Regions from separate parts of the Paenibacillus lacisediminis genome, predicted to be linked through region 4. Evidence: predicted binding sites of a transcription regulator. Region 4 holds the regulator's gene; each other region holds the start of a gene.
The links. The regulator Rex, encoded in region 4, represses fermentation and respiration genes when NADH is low (regulators of the CRP and FNR family bind a similar motif). The targets are predictions, from matches to a motif close to TTGTGAAATATTTCACAA.

Region 1 (3,421 bases), on a different contig from region 4:
CATGAGCGCCGGACAAATTCGTTTATTCCAAGCCCATTGCAGTGAAAAGCTGGTGATAAACCAGTTGGAACTGAGCTTGCACAAAATCGGCTGGCTTGAAACCGGCATCCATGTGAATCAAGACGCGGCGAAGGGCAATATTTTTCCCGAGGGCACACTTGAATTCTGCCAACTGGAAAACATTCAGCTCCAAGCCTGGGGTTCGTTGGCCAAAGGCTTATATTCAGGAGCCAGCCTGGAGAATGCCAGCGAAAGTGTGAAAAATACGGCTCAGCTAGTTAAGCGGCTGGCGGAAGAGAAGCACACTTCGCCGGAAGCGATTGTGCTTGCGTGGCTGATGAAACACCCTGCCGCCATCCAACCGGTCATCGGGACAACCAGCCCCTCCCGAATTCAGGCGTGCGCGGAAGCCGAAAACATCGTATTGAGCCGCGATGAATGGTACACCTTATACGTTAGCTCTCGAGGGGTAGGCTTGCCTTGATTTGAAATAACAACCCAAAACGACAAACGCTTGGGCCCACCTGGCCCAAGCGTTTGTTTGTTTTGTTGCATCGTTTGTTCTTAGTTTCTTACTGCGCCTTCACATATTCCGCCGATTTGATCCCGGCTTGGCGGCCGAAAATGATGATTTCCGCTACGGAGTTGCCGCCGATCCGGTTTTGGCCGTGCAGGCCGCCGGTTACTTCTCCGGCTGCAAACAGGCCTGGGATGGCTTGGCCTTCTTTATTCAATACTTCCGTGTTGGTGTTGATTTTTACGCCGCCCATCGTGTAGTGGATTCCGGGGCCGATTTTGATGGCGTAGTACGGACCCGCGGACAAGTCGTTGTCCATCCCGGTCGTTCTGCCGAACTCGGCGTCGTTTTTGTTTTTCACCGCGCCGTTCCACGTGTCCAGCGTCGCTTTCAACGCATCCGCCGGTACGCTCATTTGCTCGGCCAACGCCTCGGTGGAATCCGCTTGGAGCACAAAGCCCATTTTTTCGTACTGTTCGATCGCTTTCACGCGTGATTTGACGCCGGAATCAAATACGAGATAAGCGGATTTTTCCGGCAGTTTATTAATTGCCGCCGTGACATTGTCCCGGGTGTCCATCTCGTTGGTGAACCGCTTGCCTTCGCTGGACACGAGAATCGCGCCTTCCCCGCGAACGGCTTCCCCGATCAGATACGATTTTTCCTGCTGCACGGTCGGGTGAACCTGGATTTGATCCATATCGACCGTCGTACCGCCGAGTTTTTCGATCATCTGAATGCCGTCGCCGGTACTGCCGGTCTGGTTCGTGGTCACATATCCTTGCAAATCCGGCCGAACTTTAGAGATCATATCCATATTGGCCCCGAAACCGCCGGTCGTCACGACAACGGCACCCGCGGTGATCGTTTTTTCATCCGTTTGGTTAAAAAGCACTTTGACGCCGTTTGCCTTGCCGTCTTTTTCCGTAATCTCTTTGACGTCAGCGTTCACGAACAGTGGAATTCCTTGTTCATTGACGTTCTTCAGCAACCCGTTGACAAGGTATTGCCCGACGGCGGAGCCGTCTTCGGGACGGTGGGTGCGTTTTTCGCTCATCCCGCCCGTAATCGTAATATTGTTCAAGCGAATCCCGATCGAATCCAGCCAATCGATCGCCGCTGCGGAATTATCAACGAAGTAGCGGAGCATCTCTTTGTCGTTGGTGTCATGGCCGCCTTTTAAAGTTTCTTCATAAAATAAATCATTGCTGTCTTCGATGCCTTGCTCTTTTTGAAATTTCGTTTCGGAAGCATTCATCCCCGACGAGGCTTTCGTCGTGTTTCCGCCGGCCACCGGCATTTTTTCGAAAATCACCGGGTTCATCCCGCTGGCTTTCGCTTCAAGCGCGGCCGTCATCCCGGCGCCGCCCGCGCCGACGATGATGATATCGTATTTGTCCTTAAGCTGGTCGATTGGCGTATAGCTCGTTTGCGACGCGCCCGAAACGGCTTCGGCTTCTTTGCCTGCGTCCTTGTTTCCGGCGTTTTGGCTCTGGTTTTGGTCCTGGGTCTGGTTCTTGGTCTGATTTTGGTTCCCGCCGCCGCATCCCGCCAGTACGAGGACGAGCGAGAGAACGAGGATCAGTGCTGTCGTTGTTTTCTTGGTCATGATTACCCCTCCACTTTCTATGCCTGTTGTTCCCGTTTACTATAGCATGATTGCCTGCAAAATTTTGTGAACAAATTCACAAACTGTGTGAAACAATTCATAGTCCGGAAAGAAAACAACGCCGCCAATATCGATCGGCAGCGTTGTTTTCTTATTTTTTCTTGGCAGGTGTCCATTTGTGTCCGCAGTTCATACAGCCGTTTACAATCGTGCTTCTTCCGACAAAGCCAACCAATATGCTGACAGGCAATGAAAAGAATATAAAAACTAGCCCGAGGGGCCCCAAAAAGCCAAAAGCCGAAGCCGTATTGGCGGAAATGAGCATCACGCCGTTAAGTATAAAGAGGAAAATGCCGAAAAGAATCATGGTGACAAGACAGGTAAACAGGTAGGCGAAGCTGTACCCCCGCTTGTTGGCAGCGATCTGCGGGGACTTGCATTTTCGGCAAACAACGGTTTTTTGGTTTGCGCTGTTAGCCGGATTTCCTGCTCCTGGGGACGTAGCGGCAGACGCGCGGCTTGGCGAGTTGCCGGCCGCTCTGACCTGCCCGCTGGCCGTTCGTCCGGCTTGAGGCGCGGATGATCTTTGCGCCGGGCTTGCGGTTGGTTTCGATGGGCGTTGCACTTCCTTAGATTCCCTCCAATTCATAATTCCAGGTCTGTAGACCTATTCGACAAATCTCTCCCAAATCCTTCTAAAGACCGAGCGTAACCTGGTTCCTGCCGTTATTCTTGGACTCATACAAGGCCGTGTCGACGGATTCGATAATTTGCTCTTTCACAATGCCGGATGTTTGGGTGGTGACTCCCGCCGAGAAGGTCACCATAATAGGTTCTCCATGCTCTTCCGGAACCGGAATGGGGGTTTCTCGAACCGTTGTTAACAATCTGTTTCCGATTTTTTCCGCTTCCTTAAGTTCGGTCTCAGGCATTAAAACGGCGAATTCTTCTCCGCCCCAGCGGGCCACAACATCGGTATCCCGCACATGGCTTTCCAGTTGCTTGGCTACCGTTGACAGCACAAGATCCCCGATGCGGTGACCGTATGTATCATTGATGTCTTTAAAATGGTCCAGATCGATCAGTAATAACGAAAGCGGGCGGACATATCGATTGGAGCGAATGATTTCTTCGTCAAGGCGCTGCTCAAAATGCCTCCGGTTCGCCAGCTTCGTCAAATCATCCGTAACGGACAGCTCGTACAGCTTCTTTTCGGCGGTTTTTCGGTCGGTAATATCATTTAATACGACGATAATACCGCTTACCAGACCGTCATCCTCGACGGGATAGGTATC
Region 2 (3,421 bases), on a different contig from region 4:
GCCCCCTGCCAAGGAATCGGTCTATTTGTGCCGCTATTCCAATACAGCCTGCCGCCCTTAAAAGCGGCTATTGCCCGGGGCCGTGCCCTGCAAGCACGGCTCCTTAATAAGTACTTTCATTGTATCACAACTAATCTGAAATTTACACGTTCGTGAAAATTTTTAAGGGGAGCCTGCAGCCGTTCAATGGCTGTGAGCTCCCCTTGCTTACTAACCTGTGAGAATTAGCAACCTAAAAAATCGCCCGATACAACTCCTCGATCTCGGCCACCGTTGTCTCCCGCGGATTACCGCCTGTGCATACGTCCTCGTATGCCGAACGCGCCAGGGTGGGGATATCTTCCTCCCGCACACCGACTTCACGGAGACGGGATGGGATGCCGACGTCCTCCGATAGCTGGCGAACCGCGGCAACTGCGGCGTTGCGCGCTTCCTGGATGCTCATTTGTTCGATTCCCGGCACGCCCATCGCTTTGGCGATGTCGCGGTATTTCTCCCCGGTGTAATCGGCGTTGTATGCCATAATGGACGGCAGCAAAATAGCATTAGCCACTCCATGAGGCGTATCGTAAAAAGCTCCCAACGGATGAGCCATACCGTGCACCAACCCCAGGCCCACATTAGAAAAGCCCATGCCGGCGATATACTGCCCCAGTGCCATTCCTTCGCGGCCTTGCGGATCATTGTTCACGGCGCCGCGCAGGGACCGGGCGATGATTTCCACCGCTTTTAGATGCAGCGCATCGGTCAATTCCCAGGCTGCTTTGGTAATGTATCCTTCGATCGCATGGGTTAGAGCGTCCATGCCGGTGGCGGCGGTGAGTCCTTTGGGCATGGAGCTCATCATATCCGGGTCAACGATGGCGACAACGGGAATGTCATGAGGATCAACGCAGACAAATTTCCGTTTGTTTTGCGTATCCGTGATTACATAATTAATTGTAACCTCCGCCGCTGTCCCGGCCGTTGTCGGAACGGCGATGATCGGTACCGATTTATGGGCCGTCGCCACTGCTCCCTCCAAACTGCGAACGTCGGCGTATTCCGGATTGTTGCTGATGATGCCGATCGCTTTGGCCGTATCCATCGGCGATCCGCCGCCGATCGCGATGATATAATCCGCCCCGGCTGCCTTAAAGGCGGTCAATCCTTTTTGCACGACTTCAATGGTAGGATTCGCTACCGTTTCATCGAAAACGGAATAGGGCAACTGGTGGAGGTCAAGCAGTTCGGTAATTTTGGACACGACATTATGCTTCACAAGCTCCTTGTCGGTTACGATCAATGCCTTAACAAAACGGCGCTGCTTCACTTCATTGACGATATCGGCAATCGCCCCGGCCCCGAAATACGAGGTTTCGTTCAAAATCATACGTTGGCTCATGGCCAAACCCTCCTTTTTTGTGAAACTGTTCACTTGAATAAGTGCATAGGACTTTCAAGTCTTGCACTATCTGACTCCATCATAAATACGATTTGTTGGAAAATCAACATAAAACAACATTAATTTGTGGTTTTTGTTTGAATTTTTTGGGCATAAAAAAATCCGCTCCATTAAGAGCGGACTTTGAAACCAGTAATGCGTTCAAATTCCTCATCAGCATCTATTCTTCGTTTATCATATGCCTCTTGGCCAATGGATTGAATTATTTTTTGCAGGGCTCTCCGCATTAAAATCGAAGATTGTTCTCTTTGAGCACGAGTAGGAGGAATAATGATGACCCCATTTACAGGTGAAATTGCCCGCTTAGTCTTATGGGATTTGATTACCGAGGATTGGCTGACTCTAAGGACTTTACGAAGCTTTACCTTTGTCATAAGAGATCATCTCCTTTACTTATATGTGTCCTGATACTTTCCTTTCATAAGCACAAATAGACCGCCCACGCCAAGGAATCGGTCTATTTGTGCCGCTATTCCATGAAGCTTACCGCCCCTAAAATCGGCTATTGCTTACTTTCTATATTGAGCGGACAAGCTCCTCTTTTCCGACCAGCACTTCCGCCAGGATGGCCGCTCCCAGCTTGAAGCCGTGCGTGAATGCCGCCTCATTATGCATGGCACTGGCCTCCGCATGAAGATCCAGCAAAGCTTCCAATTCGCGGAATTCCTCTTCGCCCAGTTTCTTGCGCCAGTTCTCCATCGCCGCGGAGATTTGTCCGCATAATGGACGATATTTCGGGTTCCTGGGCACGATCATTTCATCCGGCAAAATATTTCCGGCATAAAGCTCTTCCAAAATGCTTGGCATGTTTATCCTCCCTTTCGGTATAAGAGGCCGCCTCCTTGAAAGGAAAGTTTGCACATGGTAGGATATTTATGCAACTTTCCTTTCTTGGGGGTTGCCTTGGGGGAAGTGGCGTCGTTCTTTGAGGGATGCGCCGCTTCCTATTATTTTTCTTCGGACAAAAGCAGTTTCAGTCCCAGACGGATCGCGTCGGTTCTGGTGATATTATGTTTCTTACAATAATCAGTCACGGCTCTGTACGTTTCTTCATCGAACCGCGCCTTAATAATGTAATTCTTGGGGTTGTCCGCTTTTGGCCGACCTGTTCGTGGACTCAGCTTGTACACCTCCTTTCTGTGTCACACAAATAAAACATATATTATGTGACACGTAAAATCAATATAAAAATTCCAACTTTTGACGTGAGAATACTCTTCTCAACAGAAAATTCTTCTTTTCGCCATACATGAACTTGTAGTTATATAACCAATTGGTTATGATAATACTATCGAAAGGGGAGATAAGTATGCCGGATACCTTTGCCGTCATTGCCGAGCCTTCCCGCCGGCGGATTTTGGACCTGCTGCTTCAGTCGGAATCCAACGTAACGGATCTGGCCCAGGCGTTGGGGCTGTCGCAGCCCTTGGTGTCCAAGCATTTGCGGACGCTGCGCCAAAGCGGCCTGGTCAAGGTCCGGGTCAAGTCCCAGCAGCATATCTATTCGCTGGAAGCCGAGCCGCTGGCGGAGATCGACGAATGGCTGAAGGCCTATCGCAAGAAGTGGAATCGGCATGTTGATGCCTTGGAGAATTTTTTGGACCAGCAGAAAAAAGATTAGGAGGAAACGGAACATGAGATCGCCGATTGTGAATCCAAAGCTTATGCAAGACCAGGAGGACTGGGTGCTTGTGCTGGAACGGGGATTGAACCATCCGCCTGAAAAAGTTTGGGACGCGCTGACCCGGGCCGATCAAGTCCCCAAATGGGGGCCGTTTTCAGCAGACAAGGATCTGACCGAAGTGGGGGCCGTACGGCTGAAGCATATCAACACGCCTGAGGCAGAAGAGATGGAGGGATATGTTTTAGAGGTTAACGCTCCCCATCTGCTTGTGTTTCGATGGGGTGCAGACATCCTACGCTGGGAGCTGGCTACCCTTGACCAAGACAAGACGACCCTGGTGTTGCGGCATCGGT
Region 3 (3,421 bases), on a different contig from region 4:
GGATCAAGCTGATTTTCTACGTAAGTGTTGTATTTCTTCATTTCCGCCACAAAAACATCGGCAGGTACGCCCATTTGCTCGGCCAGTTCCTCCAGGGTATCCGCCATGAAAATATTTTTGTTCGCAATCAGATCCTGATAATTGTCGCCCCATACATTTTTCCCGTTCAGATCCGGATTGCCCAGCGAGGTCTTATCACTGATGATATAGAAGGTTTGATCCGTCTGCTCCAGGGCAGCGGCGGCCAAAACGTCTCTTTCGGCGTACTCGTTCACATACCGCTTGCCTTCCTTGTTGACGAAAATTTGCGTTTCCGCGCTTCCCCATACGCCGCCGGACAAAGCACCCGTTCCCGGCTGACCGCTCGGCATCAGTTGGATAAAGCCCATGCCCCACAGATTCGCCCCGACTTCCTTGCCCATCACAATCCCGTCGCCGGTAGCATTTGTGGTATTGGTTGTCTTGACGTTTGCATCCAGAGCAGGCCAATAGTTATTGTATTCAACGACCATTTCAGGGTTGGCCCCGAAACCGCCGGTGGCCATGACCACACCCTTGGAAGCCTTCAAGGTCACCGGAGTGCCGTCCGACTGCTCGGCGGTCACGCCGACAATTCTGCCATTCTCGACGATCAGCTTGGTGGCTTTCGTGTTCATCATAATTTCTGCGCCAAGCTCTTTGGCGCTTTTTTCCATCGCGTTAATATACCCGGTTCCCAGCGGTTCGGTATTATGATGGGTTCTAGGCCACAAGGCGCCAAGAACGGTACCAATCCCATCCTGGAACTTAGCTCCGTGACTCTCCAGCCATTGAATCGTGCCATAGCTGTTGGTCGCCAGCGTCTTGACCAGCTCGAACTTGCCGGAGATTTCTTTCCCGTCAAGATCGGTTCGCTTCCCGCCGATATAGGTGTGAATCATATGCAGTTCAGGCGAATCAAACAGCTTGGTGGTGTCCCCTTTGTCGAAGTATTCCTTGATTTGTCCCTTGAGCGTCTTGAGCGTATCGGCATAATCGCCGAATTCTTTTTCATCGTAGGTCAGAATCTCTTTCAACTCATTGGTCAGCGCTTTCGTCATGGCTACTTTCGGCTGTCTGACCGGGTCATAGGAATTGAATTCGCCTCCCGAACGAATCGTGTTCCCGCCAAGCGCAGGCGATTTTTCGATCAAAATCACCTTTGCCCCGTTCTCAGCGGCCGATACCGCAGCGGCAAGACCCGCCCCGCCCCCGCCGACAATAACGACTTCAGTTTCCTTGGTGATCGCTTCTTTGGCGGCTGCCTTCAGCGGTTCTTTGCTCTTCAATGCGTCGATATCGGCCCCGGCCTTGGCCAAAGCGGCCGCGATCGCCTCAATCAAGCCGTTGCTGGATACGGACGCCCCCGATACGATATCTACCTTCAGACTCTGCCCCTCCACTACCTTCTGGGGAATGGTCTCAAAAACGGCATCACTTACCCCCTCCGTATCCTTCTGCTCCAGAACCTTCACCGACTGAATGGTGTTGGCATCCACCGTTACCTCCACTTTAATAACGCTATGTAGGCCTTGCGCTTCCCCCGTATATGTCCCCGGTGTGTAAAGCCCTTGGGTATCCGCTGCGTCTGGCGCCGCTTCCTTATTACTGCCGCTGCATCCGATCACACCCATGATCAAAATAAATACCAGTACCGCCAAAAATCCCGTTCTTACATACCTGCAACTTGGATGTCTCATGTTATCTGCTCCTCTTCTGAAATTGTGCATATTTTCACAATACGAGTGAAAATAATAGCGAATATTGCCGGAACAATTCGCTTACAGCAATTATTATGCGCTTTCATTTCCACGTGTTTCCATGTTATTTCTCACACAAGGGAGGGGTTAAGCAACCAAAGAGCAAACCGGGCGGTACATGGGAGTTTATTATGCACGGTCCGGATGGCACCAATTTTCCCAACACCAACGTCTTTGTCGAAGTCGTTAAACCCGAGCGAATCGTCTTCGAACATGCGGTATTCCATCATTTTGTAGCAACGGCAAGCTTTGAGGATCTGGCTGGCAAAACCAAACTCACGTATAGCACAGTTTTTGAAGAAAGTGCCGAAGTATTCGATAAGGTAAAAACCTATGCCGTCCCAGGTGCTGAACAGACCATGGATCGTCTTGAGGAGCATTTATCGAGTATGTCTTGAAAGTAAGCGATTGCGATCCTGTAGTTTATTTTCGCCAATCCAGCCCGAACTACCCCTTATAGGGTTCGTACCTTGGTGTCCCTCATGTTACCTTTGTACGATTATCCCTCTCGTTCAGGGGGGCCAGGGGCCCCGGGGTGAGGCGAGCTCTTGTCCATTTCTCAGCGTTCTGATCAAAGGGGATAATCATGCAAAGCGTCCGGGCAGCGTGTGTTGATCTTCGATAGATTACAGACCTCATTTAGGGCTAGTTTTTCTTGCGATATCTTAAACCTGCCCTCGAAGTTTATACTTTCTGATATCTTCAAAAAAAACAATTCGGGTGAAACAAAAAACGCCTGAGCCTTATGGTGGGACCGGCGTTGGCAGGAGCAGTACTTCACCCGGATTTATGAAAAAATTTCGGTCCCCCGCTTCTCGGTCGGGAAATGGGCGGCCGTATTCATTTTGAATCCCATATCCATAGTACACATTGATCTTCATCTGGGACCTCGTATTCCCGCCCACTTTTCACGAAGCTTCAGTTGATCCCGGGAGGTATGAAAAAAGCCATATTCCCGATGCGGCTGTTCCCGGTGCAACTCATAATAGCGCTTTATGGCCACCGTAGAATCATCAAAGCGATCAATGACAGTCACTTCTTCAATATACCAGTAACCTTCCTTTGAAAATGACTTCAACGCCTCACAGACCACCCACTTATCAGGAAATTGTTCACGAACCTCTTTCCAGCGCAACTTCGTTCCCCCCGACTCGACGAACCGATTAACGGGCTGGATCCGATCGGGATTGCCGAGGTCAGAAGTTTTATTCGCGCGCTTTGTACGGAAAGAGGAAAAACCATTTTGATTTCCAGCCATATTTTATCCGAAATCGCTCTGCTGGCCGATGACATCGGCATTATTGACCACGGCGTTCTTTTGGAGGAGCTAAGTCTCAAGGAACTGGAAAAGAAAAACAGCAAGTATGTTCACTTTATCGTTTCGGATACGGCCAGGGCCGCACGTCTGCTGGAGAAGCACTTGAACATGTTCAACTTCTATGTTGAAGATCAGCAAAGCCTGCGCTTGCATGACATGGCATTGCCCGTTTCGGCGATTACCCGCCTGTTTATCGAAAATGGGATTGACGTCTCGGAATCGCATACCTGTGAAGATACGCTCGAGGATTATTTCAAAAAGATCACAGGAGGCGTGGGGATTGCTTAAACTCGTTAGATGCGAATTCACCAAGCTGAAGCGTAAA
Region 4 (3,421 bases):
AGGAGACGGTTTACTGGATGGAAGCGAACGGGAATTTCCGCAGCCGCTCCTTGCAGATGTATGCCGTTCCGATCGACGTTAGCGCACAGCTAAAGGAATATTTTTTCGACAGGAAAAAAAGCGTGGTGATGACCTCGGCAACCCTGTCGGTCGACAAGTCGTTCCAATATATGATCGAACAGTTGGGACTGACGGAAGCGGCCGAGCAAGAGCGGCTGAACACGACGATGCTGCCGTCGCCGTTTGATTACCGGAACCAGGCGCTGCTCGTTATTCCGCGCGATTTTCCAAGCGTGAAGGGGAGCGTGGGCGACGATCATTTCGTCAGTACGCTGGTGCATTCGCTCGCCGATACCGCAGTGGCGACTAAAGGCCGCATGCTGGTGCTGTTTACGTCTTACCGGATGCTGCGGCAGGTGTATGATCCGCTGAAGGAGCTGCTGTCGCCGCAGGGGATCACGGTTATCGGCCAAGGCATGGACAGCGGCAGCCGCAGCAAGCTGACAAGGCGGTTCCAGGGCCAGGCGGCGTCCGTGCTGCTGGGAACGAGCAGCTTCTGGGAAGGCGTGGACATTCCGGGCGAAGCTTTGACGAGCTTGGCGATCGTCCGCCTGCCTTTCCAGCCCCCCAACCATCCGCTGGTGGAAGCGAAAAGCGAACGGCTGCAGAAGGAGAAGAAAAATCCTTTCATGAAACTGTCCGTGCCCCAGGCGGTCATCCGCTTTAAGCAGGGATTTGGCAGGCTCGTCCGCTCCTCGCAGGACCGGGGGATCGTGGTTGTTTACGATACCCGCATCTTGGAATCTTACTATGGGAAATACTTTTTATATTCACTGCCCGGGCCGAAGATGGAGCATATGCCGCTCTCTCAGATGGTTCCGCGCATATCGGAATGGTTAAGTCCGGGAGACGAAGACGTTTCTAAGTCTGCGTCAGAATAGGGGGATAAACGTATGAAATCCGAAAAAATTTCCGATGCCGTAGTACGCCGGCTGCCGGTGTATTTGCGCTTTCTCAACGAACTGAGCCGGCGCGAGGTGCCTACGGTTTCCTCACAGGAGCTCGGCCAGAAGCTCGACCTCAATCCGGCCCAGATCCGCAAAGATCTGGCCTACTTTGGCGATTTCGGGCGAAAGGGCATCGGCTACGATGTCGCGTATTTGATCGAGAAAATCCAGGAAATTCTCAATCTGGACCAACAGGTCAACGTTGCGCTGGTCGGCGCCGGTAATTTGGGGCACGCGCTTTCGAATTACAACGCTTATTTGAAGGACAACATGAAAATCGTGGCGGTGTTTGACGCGTCTCCGGCGAAGATCGGCACGCAGATCAATAACATCACAATCCAGCCGATCGAAGAGCTGACGGAAACGGTGCGGGAGAAAAATATCCGGATCGGGATTATTACCGTGCCTGATTTTGAAGCGCAGCGCGTGGCGGATCAACTGGTGGCGGCGGGAATCGGGGCGATTCTGAACTTTGCCCCTACAATTCTGAAGGTGCCGCCGGAAGTCCGCATTCATGCCGCCGATTTCACGACCGATTTGCTCAGTTTGGCGTATTACTTGGATAACGGAAACGGAAAGGAACAACCTGCTCATGAGTCGTAAATGGTTAATCAAGAACGGAACCTTTGTCGTGTTCGACCAGGCCCGTTCTATTGTTAAAGGCTATATGCTCGTTGAGGGCGATACGATCTCCTATATCGGCGAGCAGCTTCCGGAAGGCGCGGCAGACGCGGAAACTTTTGACGGAAACGGGCTGCTGTTTATGCCGGGGCTGATCAACACGCATGGCCATGCGGCGATGTCGCTATTGCGCGGTTACGGCGACGACATGGTGCTGCAGACATGGCTTCAGGAAAAAATGTGGCCGATGGAAGCCAAATTCACCGCCGGCGACGTGTACGCCGGGACGGCGTTGGCTGTGCTGGAGATGCTTAAGGGCGGGACGACCACCTTCCTGGACATGTACGACCATATGGATGAAGTGGCCAAAGTCGTGCAGGAATCGGGCATTCGGGCTGTGCTGATGCGCGGCGTTATCGGGTTGTGCCCGTCGGATGTGCAGCAGCAGAAGCTGAACGAAGCGATCGCGTTTGCGAAAAATTGGCACGGTCAAGCGGACGGCCGAATCACGACGATGATTTCGCCGCATGGGCCGTACACGTGTCCGCCGGAATTTTTCGAGAAATTCGTGCAAGCGGCTCATGATCTGGATCTGCCGATGCATACGCATATGTCAGAGACGCGGGCGGAAGTGGAGCAAAACGTGAACGATTACGGGGTCAGACCGGTTCAGCATTTGCTGAACCTCGGGATGTTCTCCCGCCCATCGCTGCTTGCTCACGCCGTGCATTTGACCGATGAAGAGATCGAGATTTTGGCGGCGCATAACGTGGCGGTGTCGCACAATCCCGGCAGTAACCTGAAGCTGGCCAGCGGCGTGGCGCGAGTACCGGAACTGCTAGGCAAAGGCGTGGTCGTGTCGCTTGGGACGGACGGGGCCGCCAGCAACAACAACCTTGATATGTTGGAGGAGGTCCGCCTTGCCGCGTTGATCCACAAAGGCGTTTCCGGCGATCCTACCGCCGTTCCGGCGCTGGAAGCCCTCAAAATGGGTACGGAATACGGAGCGAAATCGGTGTTTTTGCCGAATACGGGGAAACTTGCGGCCGGCATGAAGGCGGATTTTATCGCGCTGAATACGGAACAGGCCCATTTCCTGCCAAGGACGGATTACGTTTCCCATGTCGTCTATTCGGCCGGTTCCAAAGACGTAGAGCATGTGTGGGTTAACGGTGAGCAGGTGGTCAAACACGGGGCTTGCCTTACCCTCGACGAGGAGCGTATCCGCCATGAGGCGCAGGCGGCCTTCGAAGGGCTGCTGGCCCGGTAGAGGTTTGGTCTTGAACGGTGCGTGAGGTTGCAGTTGCAGCAGTGTGGCTAGGGTCGTGATCGTGTTGCGGTTGCAGTTGCAGCAGTGGCTTTGGTCATGATCGTGGCTGTGACTGAGCCTGTGATTGCGCCTATGGCTGCGTTAATGACTGCGTTAATGACTGCGTTAATGACTGCGTCAATGCCTAAGCCTGCGATTGCGCCGATTTAGCGGTAAAAAAAGGCGTTATTTTCGGATTTGAAGAGGTCTCGGCCACAATAAGGGACATTTTTGTCGTTATTTTCCTGCCCTGGCCGTGATTAAGGTGGATATTGCCGTCTTCGGAGGAAATAAGGCCTAAATTTACCGCTATTTTGCGGACACAAGGTAAAATTGTTCGAATAACGACCCAAATTACCGTTATTTTTCTGCGATTGTGCGAGTATGTGCGAATGGTGGGTTTAAACGACTGGCTACAGGGGAAAGGAAGAGAAGGTTGAGAAAGAGAACCAAGTGGCTCCTGCTTTCGCTGCTGATTTTAGTG

Region 1: the regulator Rex is predicted to act here: its motif matches at 2,191-2,208, upstream of ACLD72_RS15910 (flavocytochrome c).
Region 2: the regulator Rex is predicted to act here: its motif matches at 1,402-1,419, upstream of fucO (lactaldehyde reductase).
Region 3: the regulator Rex is predicted to act here: its motif matches at 1,741-1,758, upstream of ACLD72_RS26380 (flavocytochrome c).

The regions. Positions count from the first base shown of each region.
Region 1 covers NZ_JBKIAX020000007.1:226,405-229,825, forward strand. Annotated here, with positions in the region: gene ACLD72_RS15905 (aldo/keto reductase family oxidoreductase) at 1-484, shown strand, start outside; gene ACLD72_RS15910 (flavocytochrome c) at 573-2,126, opposite strand; gene ACLD72_RS15915 (hypothetical protein) at 2,278-2,751, opposite strand; gene ACLD72_RS15920 (diguanylate cyclase) at 2,822-3,421, opposite strand, start outside.
Region 2 covers NZ_JBKIAX020000020.1:67,093-70,513, forward strand. Annotated here, with positions in the region: gene fucO (lactaldehyde reductase) at 233-1,384, opposite strand; gene ACLD72_RS27545 (hypothetical protein) at 1,555-1,818, opposite strand; gene ACLD72_RS27550 (DUF6809 family protein) at 1,961-2,251, opposite strand; gene ACLD72_RS27555 (ArsR/SmtB family transcription factor) at 2,754-3,065, shown strand; gene ACLD72_RS27560 (SRPBCC family protein) at 3,079-3,421, shown strand, end outside.
Region 3 covers NZ_JBKIAX020000018.1:95,459-98,879, reverse strand. Annotated here, with positions in the region: gene ACLD72_RS26380 (flavocytochrome c) at 1-1,718, opposite strand, end outside; partial or broken gene ACLD72_RS26375 (SRPBCC domain-containing protein) at 1,883-2,176, shown strand; gene ACLD72_RS26370 (hypothetical protein) at 2,656-3,036, opposite strand; gene ACLD72_RS26365 (hypothetical protein) at 3,022-3,384, shown strand; gene ACLD72_RS26360 (ABC transporter permease) at 3,377-3,421, shown strand, end outside.
Region 4 covers NZ_JBKIAX020000021.1:82,534-85,954, reverse strand. Annotated here, with positions in the region: gene dinG (ATP-dependent DNA helicase DinG) at 1-941, shown strand, start outside; gene ACLD72_RS28120 (redox-sensing transcriptional repressor Rex) at 954-1,610, shown strand; gene ACLD72_RS28115 (amidohydrolase) at 1,600-2,898, shown strand; gene ACLD72_RS28110 (cell wall elongation regulator TseB-like domain-containing protein) at 3,374-3,421, shown strand, end outside.